DNA from 4 places in the Pseudomonas hefeiensis genome. Region 1 is predicted to be linked to each of the others. Evidence: predicted binding sites of a transcription regulator. Region 1 holds the regulator's gene; each other region holds the start of a gene.
The links. Region 1 encodes sigma-54, which starts transcription at its own class of promoters, with help from an activator protein. Its sites were predicted from a motif close to ANTGGCATNNANNTTGCTNT; they were not measured.
Positions count from the first base shown of each region.

Region 2: a site for sigma-54 is predicted at 2,552-2,571, ahead of flgB (flagellar basal body rod protein FlgB). Genes of this name have one in related genera too.
Region 3: a site for sigma-54 is predicted at 1,999-2,018, ahead of PSH57_RS21025 (flagellar basal body rod protein FlgF). Genes of this name have one in related genera too.
Region 4: a site for sigma-54 is predicted at 2,004-2,023, ahead of glnA (type I glutamate--ammonia ligase). Genes of this name have one in related genera too.

Region 1 is NZ_CP117449.1:1,040,409-1,044,588, reverse strand. It holds partial or broken gene lptA (lipopolysaccharide transport periplasmic protein LptA) at 1-383, shown strand, start outside; gene lptB (LPS export ABC transporter ATP-binding protein) at 383-1,108, shown strand; gene PSH57_RS04440 (RNA polymerase factor sigma-54) at 1,272-2,765, shown strand; gene hpf (ribosome hibernation-promoting factor, HPF/YfiA family) at 2,842-3,150, shown strand; gene ptsN (PTS IIA-like nitrogen regulatory protein PtsN) at 3,163-3,627, shown strand; gene rapZ (RNase adapter RapZ) at 3,630-4,180, shown strand, end outside.
Region 2 is NZ_CP117449.1:1,575,645-1,579,824, forward strand. It holds gene flgA (flagellar basal body P-ring formation chaperone FlgA) at 1-369, opposite strand, end outside; gene PSH57_RS06820 (chemotaxis protein CheV) at 448-1,374, shown strand; gene cheR (protein-glutamate O-methyltransferase CheR) at 1,428-2,255, shown strand; gene flgB (flagellar basal body rod protein FlgB) at 2,613-3,020, shown strand; gene flgC (flagellar basal body rod protein FlgC) at 3,024-3,467, shown strand; gene flgD (flagellar hook assembly protein FlgD) at 3,483-4,180, shown strand, end outside.
Region 3 is NZ_CP117449.1:4,691,726-4,695,905, reverse strand. It holds gene PSH57_RS21030 (sigma-54-dependent transcriptional regulator) at 170-1,729, shown strand; gene PSH57_RS21025 (flagellar basal body rod protein FlgF) at 2,073-2,810, shown strand; gene flgG (flagellar basal-body rod protein FlgG) at 2,860-3,645, shown strand; gene flgH (flagellar basal body L-ring protein FlgH) at 3,697-4,180, shown strand, end outside.
Region 4 is NZ_CP117449.1:443,013-447,192, reverse strand. It holds gene typA (translational GTPase TypA) at 1-196, opposite strand, end outside; gene thiI (tRNA uracil 4-sulfurtransferase ThiI) at 335-1,789, opposite strand; gene glnA (type I glutamate--ammonia ligase) at 2,118-3,524, shown strand; gene PSH57_RS01940 (chorismate mutase) at 3,647-4,180, shown strand, end outside.

The DNA.
Region 1 (4,180 bases):
TCACCCAGGGCTCAATGAAGGTCACCGGCAATACCGTGACCATCACCCGTACCCAGTCTGGCGATATCGACGTGGTGACCTCGGTGGGCAACCTGGCCTACTTCGAGCAGATGCAAACCGCAGGCGACACCAAGCCGGTGCAGGGCTACGGGGTGACCATCCAGTATCACGCTGCCAAAGACCGCGTCGTACTGATCGATCGCGCCAAGGTTATCGACAAGGACGGCAACACCACCCAAGGCGAGAAAAATCGTCTACGACACGAACAAAAAGCTGGCCAGCGCCGGTCGTGCCACTGGCAGCAAGGTCACCGAGCAGCGCCCACGGATCGACATGGTCATCTCCAGCCGAAAAAGAAAACCGACGAACAGAAGGCCCCGTAATGGCAACTCTGAAAGCTCAGCACCTGGCCAAGAGCTACAAGAGCCGTCAAGTCGTGCGTGATGTCAGCCTGTCCATCGACAGCGGCCAGATCGTCGGCCTGCTCGGCCCCAACGGCGCGGGCAAGACCACCTGTTTCTACATGATCGTCGGCCTGGTCCAGGCCGATCAGGGCCGCGTACTGATCGACGACCTGGACGTCAGCCACCAGCCGATGCATGGTCGGGCGAAGGCCGGTATCGGCTATCTGCCGCAAGAAGCGTCGATCTTCCGCAAGCTGTCGGTTGCCGACAACATCATGGCGATCCTGGAGACCCGCAAGGAACTCGACAAGGCTGGCCGGCGCCAGGAACTGGAAAGCCTGCTGCAGGAATTCCACATCAGCCACATCCGCGACAACCTGGGCATGAGCCTGTCCGGTGGCGAACGACGCCGCGTGGAAATCGCTCGCGCCTTGGCCACCGCACCGAAATTCATCCTGCTGGACGAACCATTTGCCGGCGTGGACCCGATTTCGGTGGGCGACATCAAGCAGATCATCCACCATCTCAAGGCCAAGGGCATCGGCGTACTGATCACCGACCACAACGTACGCGAGACGCTGGATATCTGTGAAACCGCCTATATCGTCAATGACGGCCAGTTGATTGCCGAAGGCGACTCCGCGACCATCCTGGCCAATGAACTGGTCAAGGAAGTGTATTTGGGCCATGAGTTCCGCCTGTAAGCGAAAAGTGTCTGGTCAATCGCCCCGGCGTCGCTATTTTTATTACGCGACGCCCTAGGCAAACACTTCAGTTTCAGGCATATAATTTGCTTATGTTTGGCGCTTCGGCGCCCTGTAGTGGATGGCGCATGTGCGCCGGCGAATAAGGTGTTAAGCCCCAGCCATGAAACCATCGCTAGTCTTGAGAATGGGCCAGCAGCTGACGATGACACCGCAGCTGCAACAGGCCATCCGCCTGCTCCAATTGTCGACCCTGGACCTGCAACAGGAAATCCAGGAGGCCCTGGAGTCCAATCCGATGCTCGAACGCCAGGAAGAAGGCGACGACTTCGACAACACCGATCCGCTGGCCGATAACGTCGAGCAGAAGACCAACACCGAAATCCCGGAACCGTCCTACCAGGAAGCCGCCCCGACGGTGGATAACCTTGAGGATGGCGAATGGAATGAACGTATCCCCAACGATCTGCCCGTGGATACGGCCTGGGAAGACGTCTACCAGACCAGCGCCAGCAGCCTGCCCAGCAGCGATGATGACGAGTGGGACTTCACCACCCGTACCTCCACCGGCGAAAGCCTGCAGAGCCACTTGCTGTGGCAACTGAACCTGGCGCCGATGTCCGACACCGATCGTCTGATCGCCGTGACCCTGATCGACTGCATCAACAATCAGGGCTACCTGGACGAGACGCTCGAAGAAATTCTCGAAGCTTTTGACCCCGAGCTGGACATTGAGCTGGACGAGATCGAAGCCGTCCTGCATCGCATTCAGCAGTTCGAACCGGCCGGCATTGGTGCCCGCAACCTGGGCGAGTGCCTGATGCTGCAATTGCGCCAGTTGCCCGCCAAGACGCCTTGGCTGGCCGAAGCCAAGCGACTGGTCACCGACTACATCGACCTGCTGGGCGGTCGCGACTACAGCCAGTTGATGCGTCGCATGAAGCTCAAGGAAGATGAACTGCGCCAGGTGATCGAACTGGTCCAGAGCCTCAACCCGCGCCCGGGCTCGCAGATCGAGTCCACCGAACCCGAATACGTGGTTCCCGACGTAATCGTGCGCAAGCACAACGACCGCTGGCTGGTGGAACTGAACCAGGAGTCGATGCCCAAGTTGCGGGTCAACGCCCAATATGCCGGCTTCGTAAAACGCGCCGACACCAGCGCCGACAACACCTTCATGCGCAACCAGTTGCAGGAAGCGCGCTGGTTCATCAAGAGCCTGCAAAGCCGCAACGAAACCCTGATGAAAGTAGCCACCCAGATCGTCGAGCATCAGCGCGGTTTCCTGGAATACGGCGACGAAGCGATGAAACCGTTGGTCCTGCACGACATTGCCGAGGCAGTGGGCATGCACGAATCAACCATTTCGCGGGTGACCACCCAGAAATTCATGCATACCCCACGGGGTATCTATGAACTGAAATACTTTTTCTCCAGCCACGTCAGCACCTCCGAAGGCGGCGAATGCTCGTCCACAGCCATCCGCGCGATCATCAAAAAACTGGTGGCCGCGGAAAATCAGAAAAAGCCGTTGAGTGACAGCAAGATCGCTGGTTTACTGGAGGCACAAGGCATTCAGGTGGCCCGCCGTACCGTCGCCAAATACCGCGAATCCCTCGGGATCGCACCTTCGAGCGAACGCAAGCGGTTGATGTAACAGGCCACGCCACAGCGTTCCAGTGGCAGGTATTTCTGCCTGCCGCTTTATGCACTGGCAACGAAGGAGAAGCTGTATGCAAGTCAACATCAGTGGACACCAACTGGAAGTGACCGAACCTCTGCGCGAATACATCGGCGAGAAACTCGAACGATTGGAAAGGCATTTCGACAAGATCACCAACGTGCAAGTCACGATGAACGTCGAGAAGCTGCTGCAGAAAATCGAAGCCACGCTGCATATCCCCGGCGGAGAAGTGGTTGCCAACGCTGCACATGAAGACATGTATGCCGCGATTGACCTGCTGACCGACAAGCTGGATCGCCAACTCAAAAAGCATAAGGAAAAGACCCAGAGCCTCCTCCAGGGCGCAACCGGTCGTTAACCCCCCTAATCCATGATCCGACTAGAACTCATCCTGACCCCCGGCCGTTCCCAGGTGAACGTGCCGGGTGGCAGTAAAAAGAAAGCCCTCGAACAAATTGCCAACCTGATCCACCGCGAGGTGCCGGATCTGGAAATGCAGGACGTCTTCGAGGCCCTGTTTGCCCGTGAAAAACTGGGCTCCACCGGGTTTGGCAACGGTATCGCCATTCCCCACTGTCGCCTCAAGACCTGTACAGCGCCGATCAGTGCGCTGTTGCACCTTGAAGCGCCCATAGATTTCGACGCCATCGACGGCGCACCGGTCGACCTGCTGTTCGTACTGCTGGTACCGGAAGCGGCGACCGATGCGCACCTTGAGCTGCTGCGCCAGATTGCCAGCATGCTGGACCGCAAGGAAGTGCGCGAGAAATTGCGCAGCGCAGAGAGCAACGAAGCCTTGTATCAGGTTGTCCTGGACGAGCAGAACGGTCATTAAACATGCGCATGATCATTGTCAGCGGACGCTCCGGCTCCGGTAAAAGCACGGCGCTTAACGTGCTTGAGGACAGCGGCTACTATTGCATCGACAATCTGCCCGCCGGCCTGCTGCCGGAGTTGGCCGAGCGCGCCCTGATCCATACCGAGCTGGCTCAACCGCTGGTGGCAGTGTCCATCGATGCACGTAATCTGCCGAGCCACCTGTCGCGCTTCCCCGAACTGCTCGCGGAAGTACGCAACCGGCACATCCAGTGCGATGTGCTGTACCTGGATGCCGATGAGGAGACGCTACTCAAGCGCTTTTCCGAAACCCGCCGGCGTCATCCCCTGAGTAACGCGAGCCGCTCCCTGGCCGAAGCCATCCATGACGAAAGCCAACTGCTGGGGCCGATCGCCGACCTGGCGGACCTGAAGGTCAACACCACCCACCTGAATCTGTATCAACTGCGCGACACCATCAAGTTACGCCTGCTGAACCAGCCGGAACCGGGGACGGCGTTTCTGGTGGAGTCGTTCGGTTTCAAGCGCGGAATGCCAGTAGACGCCGACCT
Region 2 (4,180 bases), 540 kb from region 1:
AGCGGGTACGAACACCGTCCAGGGCGCGGCGCTGTCGCAACGCAGCTTCACCGTGACCCGGCCCAGTGGTCTGCCCGGGCTCTCCAGTGAGGCAGTCAATTCCCTGTCACACATGGGCATGCGCAGGCGCGGGTCGAGCTGGTTGACTTCGATTTCGTAGCGCCCTTCGGTTTGACTGGTCGCCAGGTAGTCTTCTACGGTGAATTCAAGAAAGCCCTGAGTGACGCCGATAAGGAGATCAGGCAAGGTAACGGGAACAGCACCAAAGGCAGGGCCGCCCAAAGCGAGCAGGCAGGCAGCCAGCAGTGCACCGAACCAGTGGCGGCAGTGAGTGGTCAGGCGTCGAAAAAATGTCGTTTGTGCGTTCATGCCGGTTCAATAGCAAGCCCCGTGCCGTTTAGTGATGAATGCGCGTCGGACACATTAGCGTTAGGTAGGAGTCAGGGCATGGCGGGAGTAATGGATTCGGTAAACCAGCGAACTCAGCTGGTCGGTCAGAATCGCCTGGAGCTGTTGTTGTTCCGTCTCGACGGCCAGCAAATGTACGGGATTAACGTATTCAAGGTCCGCGAGGTGCTCCAGTGCCCGAAGCTGACCCTGATGCCCAAGTCCAGCCCCGTTGTGTGCGGTGTGGCCAATATCCGCGGAGCGACCATCCCGATTCTCGATCTGGCGATGGCGACCGGTTCGGGGCGGCTGCTGGATCAGAGCAATCCGTTTGTGATCATCACCGAGTACAACACCAAGACCCAGGGCTTCCTGGTGCGCTCGGTGGAGCGCATCGTCAACATGAACTGGGAGGAGATCCATCCGCCGCCCAAGGGCACCGGTCGCGATCACTACCTCACGGCGGTGACCCGGGTCGATAATCAGTTGGTGGAAATCATCGACGTGGAGAAAATCCTCGCCGAAGTGGCACCAACCCCGGAAACGATTTCCGTGGGGGTGATCGACGCCGAAACCCAGCACAAGGCGATTTCGCTGCGGGTACTGACCGTCGATGATTCGTCGGTGGCACGTAAGCAGGTGACCCGTTGTCTACAAACGGTCGGTGTCGAAGTGGTGGCGTTAAACGACGGACGCCAGGCCCTGGATTACCTGCGCAAGCTGGTCGAAGAAGGCAAGAAGCCGGAAGAGGAGTTTCTGATGATGATCTCCGACATTGAAATGCCGGAGATGGACGGGTACACCCTGACGTCGGAAATCCGCAACGACCCGCGCATGCAAAAGCTGCATATTGTCTTGCACACCTCGTTGTCCGGTGTTTTCAATCAGGCGATGGTCAAGAAAGTGGGGGCCGATGACTTCCTGGCCAAGTTCCGGCCCGATGACCTGGCTTCCCGGGTAGTCGAGCGCATCAAGGCAGCAGAATAAAGGTCGGGCGCGTTGTGCGCCCGGCAAGTCAATACGATGAAAGAGGCGGTATCTTGTCTACGGGTAATTTGGATTTCGAACAGTTCCGGGTCTTCCTGGAAAAAGCCTGTGGCATTTTGCTTGGTGAAAACAAGCAATACCTGGTGTCGAGCCGTCTCAATAAATTGATGGAGCAACAGGGCCTGAAATCGTTGGGCGAACTGGTCCAGCGCATCCAGACCCAGCCGCGCAGTGGGTTGCGCGAGATGGTGGTGGATGCCATGACCACCAATGAAACCCTGTGGTTTCGCGACACCTACCCGTTCGAGGTGTTGAAGAACAGGGTGTTGCCGGCGGCCATCAAGGCCAGTCCGGGGCAACGCTTGCGGATCTGGTCGGCCGCCTGTTCGTCGGGGCAGGAACCCTATTCGCTGTCGATGTCCATCGATGAGTTCGAGCGGACCAATATCGGCCAGTTGAAAATGGGCGTGCAAATCGTCGCCACCGATTTGTCCGGAACCATGCTCAATAACTGCAAGACCGGCGAATACGACAGCCTGGCTATCGGGCGCGGCCTGTCGCCTGATCGCCTGCAACGCTACTTCGACCCCAAAGGACCGGGGCGCTGGGTGGTCAAGGCGCCGATCAAGAACCGTGTGGAATTCCGCTCGTTCAACCTGCTGGACAGCTACGCCAGCCTGGGCAAGTTCGACATCGTGTTCTGCCGCAACGTGCTGATCTACTTCTCTGCCGAAGTGAAAAAAGACATCCTGCTGCGCATCCACAGCACGCTCAAACCGGGTGGCTACCTGTTCCTCGGTGCCTCCGAGGCATTGAACGGGTTGCCGGACCACTACCAGATGGTGCAGTGCAGCCCGGGGATCATCTATCAGGCGAAGTGATTTGCTTGGGTCTTCAAAAAAGCGGGAGTCCTCAGGGGCTCCCTTTTTTATACCTGCCAATTTCCTCCCCACCACCACTATCCCTGTGGGAGCGGGCTTGCTCGCGAATGCGGTATGTCAGTCGAAATAAATGTCACTGTCACACCGCATTCGCGAGCAAGCCCGCTCCCACAATTTGAGTGTCATTGCCCTTGAGAAGCGGCAGAAAAGCGGCAGACAGCGGAAACCGATTGCCGCTTTTCTGGCATTGCCGCTTTGCCGATGCCCGCAAAGCCCCGGTTTATGGGCTTTTTGAAAGTGGCACGACGCTTGCTATGTCCATCGTACGTAAATTCTGGTCACCCGAAGGTTTCCAACATGAGCATCAGTTTCGATAAAGCGCTCGGCATCCACGAAAAGGCCCTGAGCTTCCGCGCCCAGCGTGCTGAAGTCCTGGCCAACAACATCGCCAACGCCGACACCCCGAACTTCAAGGCTCGGGACCTGGACTTCTCCAAAGTGCTCGCCGAGCAGAACGAGAAGACCAAGAACGGCCACTTCGCCCTGAACATGACCAACAGCCGTCATATCGAAGCCGAAGGCCTGGGCAATAGCGATGAATCGCTGATGTACCGCACGCCGATGCAACCTTCGATCGATCAGAACACCGTGGACGCTCAACTGGAACAGTCCAACTACACGGAAAACTCCGTGAACTTCCAGGCCAGTTTCACCCTGCTCAATAGCAAATTCAAAGGGCTGGTATCGGCCCTGCGCGGAGAGTAAGTCATGTCGATTGCGAGCGTATTCAACATTGCTGGCAGCGCCATGAGTGCCCAGACCACGCGTCTGAACACCGTCGCCAGTAACATCGCCAACGCCGAGACCGTTTCGTCGAGCATCGACCAGACCTACCGTGCCCGTCACCCGGTCTTCGCCACCATGTTCCAGGGCGGCCAATCCGGCGGCAGCGGCTCGCTGTTCCAGGAGCAGGACGCCGCAGGGCAGGGTGTACAGGTGCTCGGCGTGGTCGAAGACCAGAGCAACCTCGACGCGCGCTATGAGCCGAACCATCCGGCCGCCGACGCCAAGGGTTACGTCTATTACCCGAACGTGAACGTCGTTGAAGAAATGGCCGACATGATTTCCGCCAGTCGTTCGTTCCAGACCAACGTCGAAATGATGAACACCGCCAAAACCATGATGCAGAAGGTCCTGACCCTCGGTCAGTGATAAGGGGCGAGTCACATGAGCGTCACTAACACCACCAGTGGTTTGAGCCTCAACGAGATTCTGGCCAACTCCTCGGTCAAGACCAACACCACCAACGATGGCCTGGGCTCGGCGACAGCTGCGGCTACCGGTTCCAAGGAGCTGGGCAAGGATGCATTCCTGCAACTGTTGGTCACCCAGCTGAAGAACCAGAACCCGCTGGAGCCGCAGGATAACGGCGAGTTCGTTGCCCAGTTGGCGCAATTCAGCAGCCTGGAAGGCATCACCACGCTCAACGAAACCGTGAGTGGTATTGCCGGCAACTACAACTCATCCCAGGCCCTGCAAGCCTCTTCACTGGTGGGTCGTTCGGTCATCGCCCCGGGTGACAAGGCTGTGGTCGATACCTCCAAGAGCCTCAACGGCACGGTAGTGGTACCGGCTTCGGTGTCTTCCCTGGCGATCAAGATCGCGGACAAGGACGGCAAGACCGTCCGTACCATCGAGCTGGGCAGCCAGAATGCCGGTAACTCGGCCTTCATCTGGGATGGCAAGAACGATGCGGGCACCACGCTTGAGTCGGGCACTTACACCTTCACTGCTTCGACCACTATCGACGACCAGGCCGTGTCGCTGATCACCAACCTGCCGGCGACCGTCAGCAGCGTGACGATCAGCCAGACGGGCGGTGAGCTGATGCTCAACCTCGCCGGGCTGGGCAGCATCGCCCTGTC
Region 3 (4,180 bases), 2.8 Mb from region 1:
TTTCGTTACGTATTGGCTGGCGTAGCCATGTGCCGGAGATTTTCGGGTGGGAATTGACCTACAACTGTCACATAATCTTGACGACTATTTGCGCGCCACTGCAGAAAGTCTTGTGGCGAGGGGGCTTGAATGGCGCGCCTTTCTATCTCATACGCACCCGGGTCTTTTTATGCGCATCAAAGTCCATTGCCAGAACCGCATCGGCATCCTGCGGGATATTCTCAACCTGCTGGTGGAGTACGGCATCAACGTCGCCCGCGGGGAAGTGGGCGGTGAGCATGGCAATGCGATTTATCTGCACTGCCCGAATCTGATCAACATCCAGTTTCAGGCGCTTCGTCCGAAGTTCGAAGGCATTGCCGGGGTCTTCGGCGTCAAGCGCGTCGGGTTGATGCCCAGTGAGCGTCGGCACATGGAACTCAACGCGCTACTCGGCGCCCTGGAGTTTCCCGTGCTGTCCATCGACATGGGGGGCTCCATCGTCGCCGCCAACCGGGCGGCAGCGCAGTTGCTCGGGGTGCGGGTGGACGAGGTGCCGGGGATTCCACTGTCCCGGTACGCCGAGGATTTTGATCTGCCGGAGCTGGTGCGCGCCAATCAGTCGCGCATCAACGGGCTGCGGGTCAAGGTCAGGGGCGATGTGTTTCTGGCGGATATCGCGCCGCTGCAATCTGAGCACGACGACAGCGAGGCCATGGCCGGTGCGGTGCTGACGCTGCATCGGGCCGACCGGGTCGGCGAGCGAATTTATAACGTGCGCAAGCAGGAACTGCGCGGCTTCGACAGTATTTTCCAGAGTTCGAAGGTGATGGCGGCTGTGGTCCGGGAAGCCCGGCGCATGGCGCCACTGGATGCACCGCTATTGATAGAAGGCGAAACTGGCACTGGCAAGGAGTTGCTGGCTCGCGCCTGTCACCTGGCGAGTCCGCGTGGGCAGTCACCGTTGATGGCACTCAACTGTGCAGGGTTGCCCGAGTCCATGGCCGAGACTGAACTGTTCGGCTACGGCCCCGGTGCTTTCGAGGGCGCCCGGGCCGAAGGCAAGCTCGGTTTGCTGGAGCTGACAGCGGGGGGCACGTTGTTTCTCGACGGGGTGGGGGAAATGAGCCCGCGCCTGCAAGTGAAATTACTGCGCTTTTTGCAGGATGGTTGCTTCCGTCGTGTAGGCAGCGATGAAGAGGTCTACCTGGATGTCAGGGTGATCTGCGCGACCCAGGTGGATTTGTCCGAACTCTGTGCCCGAGGGGAATTCCGTCAGGATCTGTACCACCGCTTGAATGTCCTTTCCCTGCACATTCCGCCACTGCGCGAATGCCTCGATGGCTTGACGCCGCTGGTGGAGCATTTTCTTGACCAGGCCAGTCGGCAAATTGGCTGTGCGCTGCCGAAACTGGCCCCCGCGGCGATGGACCGTCTCAGCCACTACCACTGGCCGGGCAACGTTCGGCAGTTGGAAAACGTGCTGTTCCAGGCCGTTTCCCTGTGCGATGGCGGAACGGTGAAGGCTGAGCATATCCGCCTGCCGGACTACGGCGTGCGTCAGCCCCTGGGGGATTTTTCCCTGGAGGGCGGGCTGGACGACATCGTCGGACGATTCGAGAAGGCGGTGCTTGAGCGCCTGTACTCCGAACACCCGAGCAGCCGGCAACTGGGCAAGCGACTGGGGGTTTCCCATACGACCATTGCCAATAAGTTGCGTGAGTATGAGGTCGGCAAGGCCGAGTCATAATTGCTTGCCTGTTGTGTTTGGGGTGACTTCATCGCGAGCAGGCTCGCTCCCACATTATTTGACCGAGGTGTTCGCGTCATTTGCGAACGGCAACAATCCAGAGTGCAAGCGAGCCTGCTTGCGATGACGACAGTAACCATTGCCACAAGGTCAAGCGTTGCCACCAAACGGCATGACACCGCCGGTTTTTCGTCTTCGATACATTTCCCCATATCCCTTCAAAAACCCTGAAGCCCTTTGTTTGCGGCGCTTTACGGCGCCAGAAAAAAGTTGGTCTGCAAATTGCTTAGTGCTCAGCAGTACAGCAGTGGACGGCAAACGTCCGGCATGCAGAGGAACGACAGTGGACAAGTACCTTTACGTGGCAATGACCGGCGCCAGCCAGAACGCACTGGCGCAGCGGGCTCATGCCAACAACCTGGCGAACATCTCCACCAACGGTTTCCAGAAAGACCTGGAGCAGGCCCGTTCGATGCCGGTGTTTGGCGACAGCTTTCCGGCGCGGGCATTTGCCATGTCCGAGCGTCCGGCCACCGACTTCACCCCTGGCGCGCTGGTGGAAACCGGTCGTGACCTCGACGTGGCAGTCAGCGGACCGGGCTGGATGGCTGTGCAGAACCCTGAAGGCGGTGAAAGCTACGTGCGCACCGGCAGCCTCAACGTTGACGCCCTGGGCGTGCTGCGGGCCGGCAACGGTATGCCGGTAATGGGCAACGGTGGTCCGATCGCTGTACCGCCAGAGCAGAAAATCGAAATCGGCCAGGACGGCACCATCAGTATCCGCGCCATGGGTGAAGGCCCGCGCGTGATGGCTGAAGTCGACCGTATCAAGCTGGTCAACCCGGATCTTCGCAACATGACCAAAGGCCTGGACGGCGCCATCCGCACCAAGGACGGCCAGCCGGCGCCCATTGATGCCAACGTGCAGCTGGTGTCGGGGTTCCAGGAAGCGAGCAACGTCAATGCCGTGGACGAGATGACTTCGGTGCTGGCTCTGGCCAAGCAGTTCGAGCTTCACGTCAAGATGATGAACACCGCCAAAGAAGGCGACGAAGCCATGGCTCGGGTCTTGCAGATCTAATCATTAATTACAGCGTTGCGCCGAAAAACAGGCGTACGAGGAGAATCGAATGCTTCCGGCTCTTTGGGTTGCCAAAACAGGTCTGTCCGCCCAGGACACCAACCTTTCTACTATTTCCAACAACCTGGCGAACGTATCGACCACCGGTTTCAAGCGTGATCGCGCCGAGTTCCAGGACCTGCTGTACCAGGTCAAACGCCAGCCAGGCGCCCAATCGACCCAGGACAGCGAACTGCCGTCGGGTCTGCAAGTGGGTACCGGTGTGCGCATTGTCGGCACCCAGAAAAACTTCAACGCCGGCAGCCTGCAAACCACCGAGCAGCCGCTGGACATGGCCATCGACGGTCGCGGTTTCTTCCAGATCCTGCAGCCGGATGGCACCACGTCCTATACCCGTGACGGTACGTTCCACCTCGACTCCAATGGCCAGATTGTCAACGCCAGCGGTTTTGCCCTGGAGCCGGCCATCATCATTCCGAACGACGCCCAGACGTTCACCGTGGGCCGCGACGGCACCGTGTCCATCTCCGTGACGGGCAACCCGGCCGCCCAGGTGATCGGCAACCTGCAGACCGCCGACTTCATCAACCCGGCTGGCCTGCAAGCGGTGGGTAACAACCTGTTCCTGGAAACCGCCGCCAGCGGCGCGCCACAAGTCGGCACGCCAGGCCTGAACGGTTTCGGTACCACGCTGCAGAACACCCTGGAAACCTCCAACGTGAGCACCGTTGAGGAGATGGTCAACATGATCACCACCCAGCGCGCCTATGAGATGAACTCCAAGGTGATCTCCACCGCCGACCAGATGCTCTCGTTCGTTACGCAGAATCTGTAATCACGTCTATAAGGCGGCCTGAGGTCGCCTGCAACACCAAGAGGTAGGGTCATGAATCGCTTCGTATCTGTTCTGGCACTGAGTGGGGTTACCGCGCTCGCGGGCTGTGTCGCGCCAACGCCCAAGGCCAATGACCCGTATTACGCTCCGGTGTTGCCGCGCACGCCGTTGCCGGCCGCCGCCAACAACGGTTCGATCTACCAGGCCGGCTTCGAGCAGAACCTGTACAGCGACCGCAAGGCTTTCCGGGTCGGGGACATCATTACCATCACCCTGAACGAGCGGACCCAGGCCAGCAAGAACGCCAACTCGCAGATCGACAAGACCAGCGAGACCAGTGTCGGCCTGACGTCATTGTTTGGCTCCAGTCTGACCACCAACAACCCGATCGGTGGCGGGGACCTGAGCCTCAACGCCGGTTATGGCTCCGACCGGGCCACCAAGGGCGACAGCAAGTCCGGCCAGAGCAACAGCCTGACCGGCTCGATCACTGTCACCGTTGCCGATGTGTTGCCCAACGGCATCATCGTCGTGC
Region 4 (4,180 bases), 600 kb from region 1:
TCCAGTTGATGGCGGTGTTTTTCGCCAGGATGGTAATACCGCGCTCTTTTTCCTGGTCGTTGGAGTCCATCACGCGCTCGTCGTTGAGCTCGTTGCGCTCCAGGGTGCCGGATTGACGCAAGAGTTTGTCTACCAGGGTGGTCTTACCATGGTCAACGTGAGCAATGATGGCGATGTTGCGTAGATTTTCGATCACTTGTGTATCTCGATCAGAGGATTCGGTGTGCTGACAGGTCGTGGCAGCGATTTACGTTGAGTCCGACAAAGCCGTTACAGCTTGCCGGCGGCGTCGGGGGGCCGGTGACGCAGGCCACAGGCAAACAGCCCCGGGCACTTAGCTCGGTCGATAAACGCGCACATTGGCATGCCCCTCACTGAGCAAATGGTGGGCATGCAGGCGACTCATCACGCCTTTGTCGCAATACAACAGGTACTGGCGAGTAGGGTCCAGTTCCTTGAAACGCGCGTTCACTGCATAGAACGGCATCGTTTGTACCTCGATACCGGCGACACTCAGCGGGTCGTCTTCAGCGTCATCCGGGTGACGGATGTCGATGATGATCTGACCGGCCAGCGCTTCGCCGACTTCTTCAATCTGTATGTCCTGGCCCAACTCATCGATCACCCGATCGATTGGTACCAGCCTGGCGTTTTCGAGCGCACGCTCGAGCACCGCCATGTCGAATTCTTTCTCTTCGTGCTCCACCCGCCCGCGCTTGGCCGCCGTCTTCGGATTGACCGAGATGACCCCGCAGTACTCCGGCATGTGCCGGGCAAACTCGGCGGTGCCGATTTCATTGGCCTGGTCGATGATGTCCTGCTTGTGGCTGGCGATCAGTGGGCGCAGCACCAGTTTTTCGGTCACGCAGTCGATCACTGACAGGTTCGGCAGCGTCTGGCTCGACACCTGCGAGATCGCCTCGCCGGTGACCAGCGCATCGATGTGCAACCGATCGGCGATGCTGGACGCGGCACGCAACATCATACGCTTCAAAATGACGCCCATATGACTGTTATCGACTTTGCCGAGAATCTCGCCCAAGACTTCCTCGAACGGTACGCTCACAAATAACACGCGTTGGGAGCTGCCATACTTCTTCCAGATGAAGTGCGCCACTTCCATTACGCCCAGTTCATGGGCGCGCCCGCCGAGATTGAAGAAGCAGAAATGGCTCATCAGCCCGCGACGCATGATCTGGTAGGCCGCGACCGTGGAATCGAAACCGCCGGACATCAACACCAGGGTCTGTTCCAGCGAACCCAGCGGATAACCGCCAATGCTGTCGTGCTGACTGTGGATCACGAACAACCGTTGGTCGCGAATTTCGATGCGCACTTCAATTTGCGGGTCTTTCAATGAAATTCCGGCGGCGCCGCATTGCTTGCGCAACTGGCTGCCGACGTATCTCTCCACGTCCATCGAGCTGAACGGGTGTTTGCCGGCGCGCTTGCAACGCACCGAGAAAATCTTGCCGGCCAGGGCATCACCGTAATGAAGCTTGCACTTGGCGAGAATGTCGTCGAAATCCCCCAGCGGGTATTCATCGACCTGCAGGAAATGCGCAATGCCCGGCATGCAGCTCAGGCGCTCGGTCATTTCCTTGAGGATCTTGGGTTCGCTGACGCGGGTTTCCAGCTCGAGGTTGTCCCACACGCCGTTCACCACCACAGCCGGGTCCAGATCGCGGAGCACGGCACGGATGTTCTTGGCCAACTGGCGGATGAAACGCATCCGTACCGGGCGGCTCTTGATGGTGATCTCGGGGAAGACTTTTACGATTAGTTTCATGAAAACAGCGCGCGAACGGCCAGCCGAAAAAGGGGGGCGCGGATTATAGCGGAAATTGCTCAAGGTTTAACCAGTTAATCTGCACTCGGTTTTCGGTGCACCAAAACAGGTCATAGATCACAAGCTGCGCCACATTGCAGTGCGCAATTGTTCGACAATCCGGGTTTCAAGGCTTGAAAAGCGTGGATTTGGTGCAAAAAACCCATGCTGGGGCACTGGCATGCAAATTGCTCCCTTGTGAGGCAGGTTGCCTTGGCAGAGTATTCGCGCCGGCATCACCCATATCTAAGGGCACACCATTACCCGCCCGAAGCCACCCGGAGGACATATGTCGAAGTCGGTTCAACTCATCAAAGATCATGACGTCAAGTGGATTGATCTGCGCTTCACTGACACCAAAGGCACTCAACATCACGTGACCATGCCGGCCCGTGATGCGCTGGACGACGAATTCTTTGAAATCGGGAAGATGTTCGACGGCTCCTCCATCTCTGGCTGGAAAGGCATCGAAGCCTCCGACATGATCCTGATGCCGGACGACGAAACTGCTGTCCTGGACCCGTTCACCGAAGAGCCGACCCTGATCCTGGTCTGCGACATCATCGAACCTTCGACCATGCAAGGCTATGACCGCGACCCACGCGCCATCGCCCACCGCGCCGAGGAATACCTGAAGTCTACCGGTATCGGCGACACCGCATTCTTCGGTCCTGAGCCTGAGTTCTTCATCTTCGACTCGGTCAAGTTCAAGTCCGACATCTCCGGTTCCATGTTCAAGATCTTCTCCGAACAGGGTTCGTGGATGTCCGACCAGGACGTGGAAGGCGGCAACAAAGGCCACCGTCCAGGCGTCAAAGGCGGCTACTTCCCGGTTCCACCGTTCGACTTCGACCACGAAATCCGTACCTCGATGTGCAACGCACTGGAAGAGATGGGCCAGACCGTCGAAGTTCACCACCACGAAGTGGCGACTGCCGGCCAGAACGAAATCGGCGTGAAATTCAACACGCTGGTCAAGAAGGCTGACGAAGTCCAGACCCTGAAGTACTGCGTACACAACGTTGCTGACGCCTACGGCCGCACCGCGACCTTCATGCCTAAGCCACTGTACGGCGACAACGGTTCGGGCATGCACGTGCACATGTCGATCTCCAAAGACGGCAAGAACACCTTCGCAGGCGAAGGTTATGCCGGCCTGTCGGACACCGCCCTGTACTTCATCGGCGGTATCATCAAGCACGGTAAGGCCCTGAACGGCTTCACCAACCCGTCGACCAACTCCTACAAGCGTCTGGTACCAGGCTTTGAAGCGCCGGTCATGCTGGCCTACTCGGCTCGCAACCGCTCCGCCTCGATCCGTATTCCTTACGTCAACAGCCCTAAGGCTCGCCGTATCGAAGCCCGCTTCCCGGATCCGGCTGCCAACCCGTACCTGGCCTTCGCCGCACTGATGATGGCCGGCCTGGACGGTATCCAGAACAAGATCCACCCTGGCGATGCCGCCGACAAAAACCTGTATGACCTGCCGCCTGAAGAGGCCAAGGAAATTCCACAGGTATGTGGCAGCCTCAAAGAAGCCCTGGAAGAACTGGACAAGGGCCGTGCGTTCCTGACCAAGGGCGGCGTATTCAGCGATGATTTCATCGACGCTTACATCGCACTGAAAAGCGAAGAAGAAATCAAGGTTCGCACCTTCGTACACCCACTGGAATATGAGCTGTACTACAGCTGCTGATCCGGTAGTGCCGCCCCACGCGGCGTGAACAAAGAGAGGCCTCCTTCGGGAGGCCTTTTTTATGGGCGCAAGTTACGTGCATGATTGTCTGCGCCCTCCACTGTTCGAAGACGAGATCACCCATGACTTCCCGCCTTTCACTCTGCCTTGCTCTGTCTGCCGCGTTGCTGGGCACCGCCGCCCAGGCCGCCACCGCACCCGCCACCCTCGCCCCGCTGCTGGGCACCATAGGCGAGCGCCTGACCATTGCCGACCAAGTCGCCTTGAGCAAATGGGACAGCCGCAAACCCGTGGAAGATCGCCAGCGCGAACGCGAGGTGATCACCGCCGCCGTCGCCCAGGCACCGGCTTACAAACTGAGCAGCGCAGCGGTAGAGGCGTTTTTTGCCGCGCAAATAGAAGCCAACAAACTGGTGCAATACGCGCACCTGTCCGACTGGCAACTGCAGGGCAAAGCCCCGGGCGCCCCGCGCCCGGACCTGATTGGGCAGATCCGCCCGCAACTGGATCAACTGCAAAAACGTCTACTGCAACAACTGGCCGACTTCAGCCCCTACCGCACCGACCCGCAATGCCCACAATGGCTGGCCCAGGCCACCCATACCGATAACGACCCGCTGCGGCAAATGGCCCTGGTTCGGGCGACCGCAGAGCTG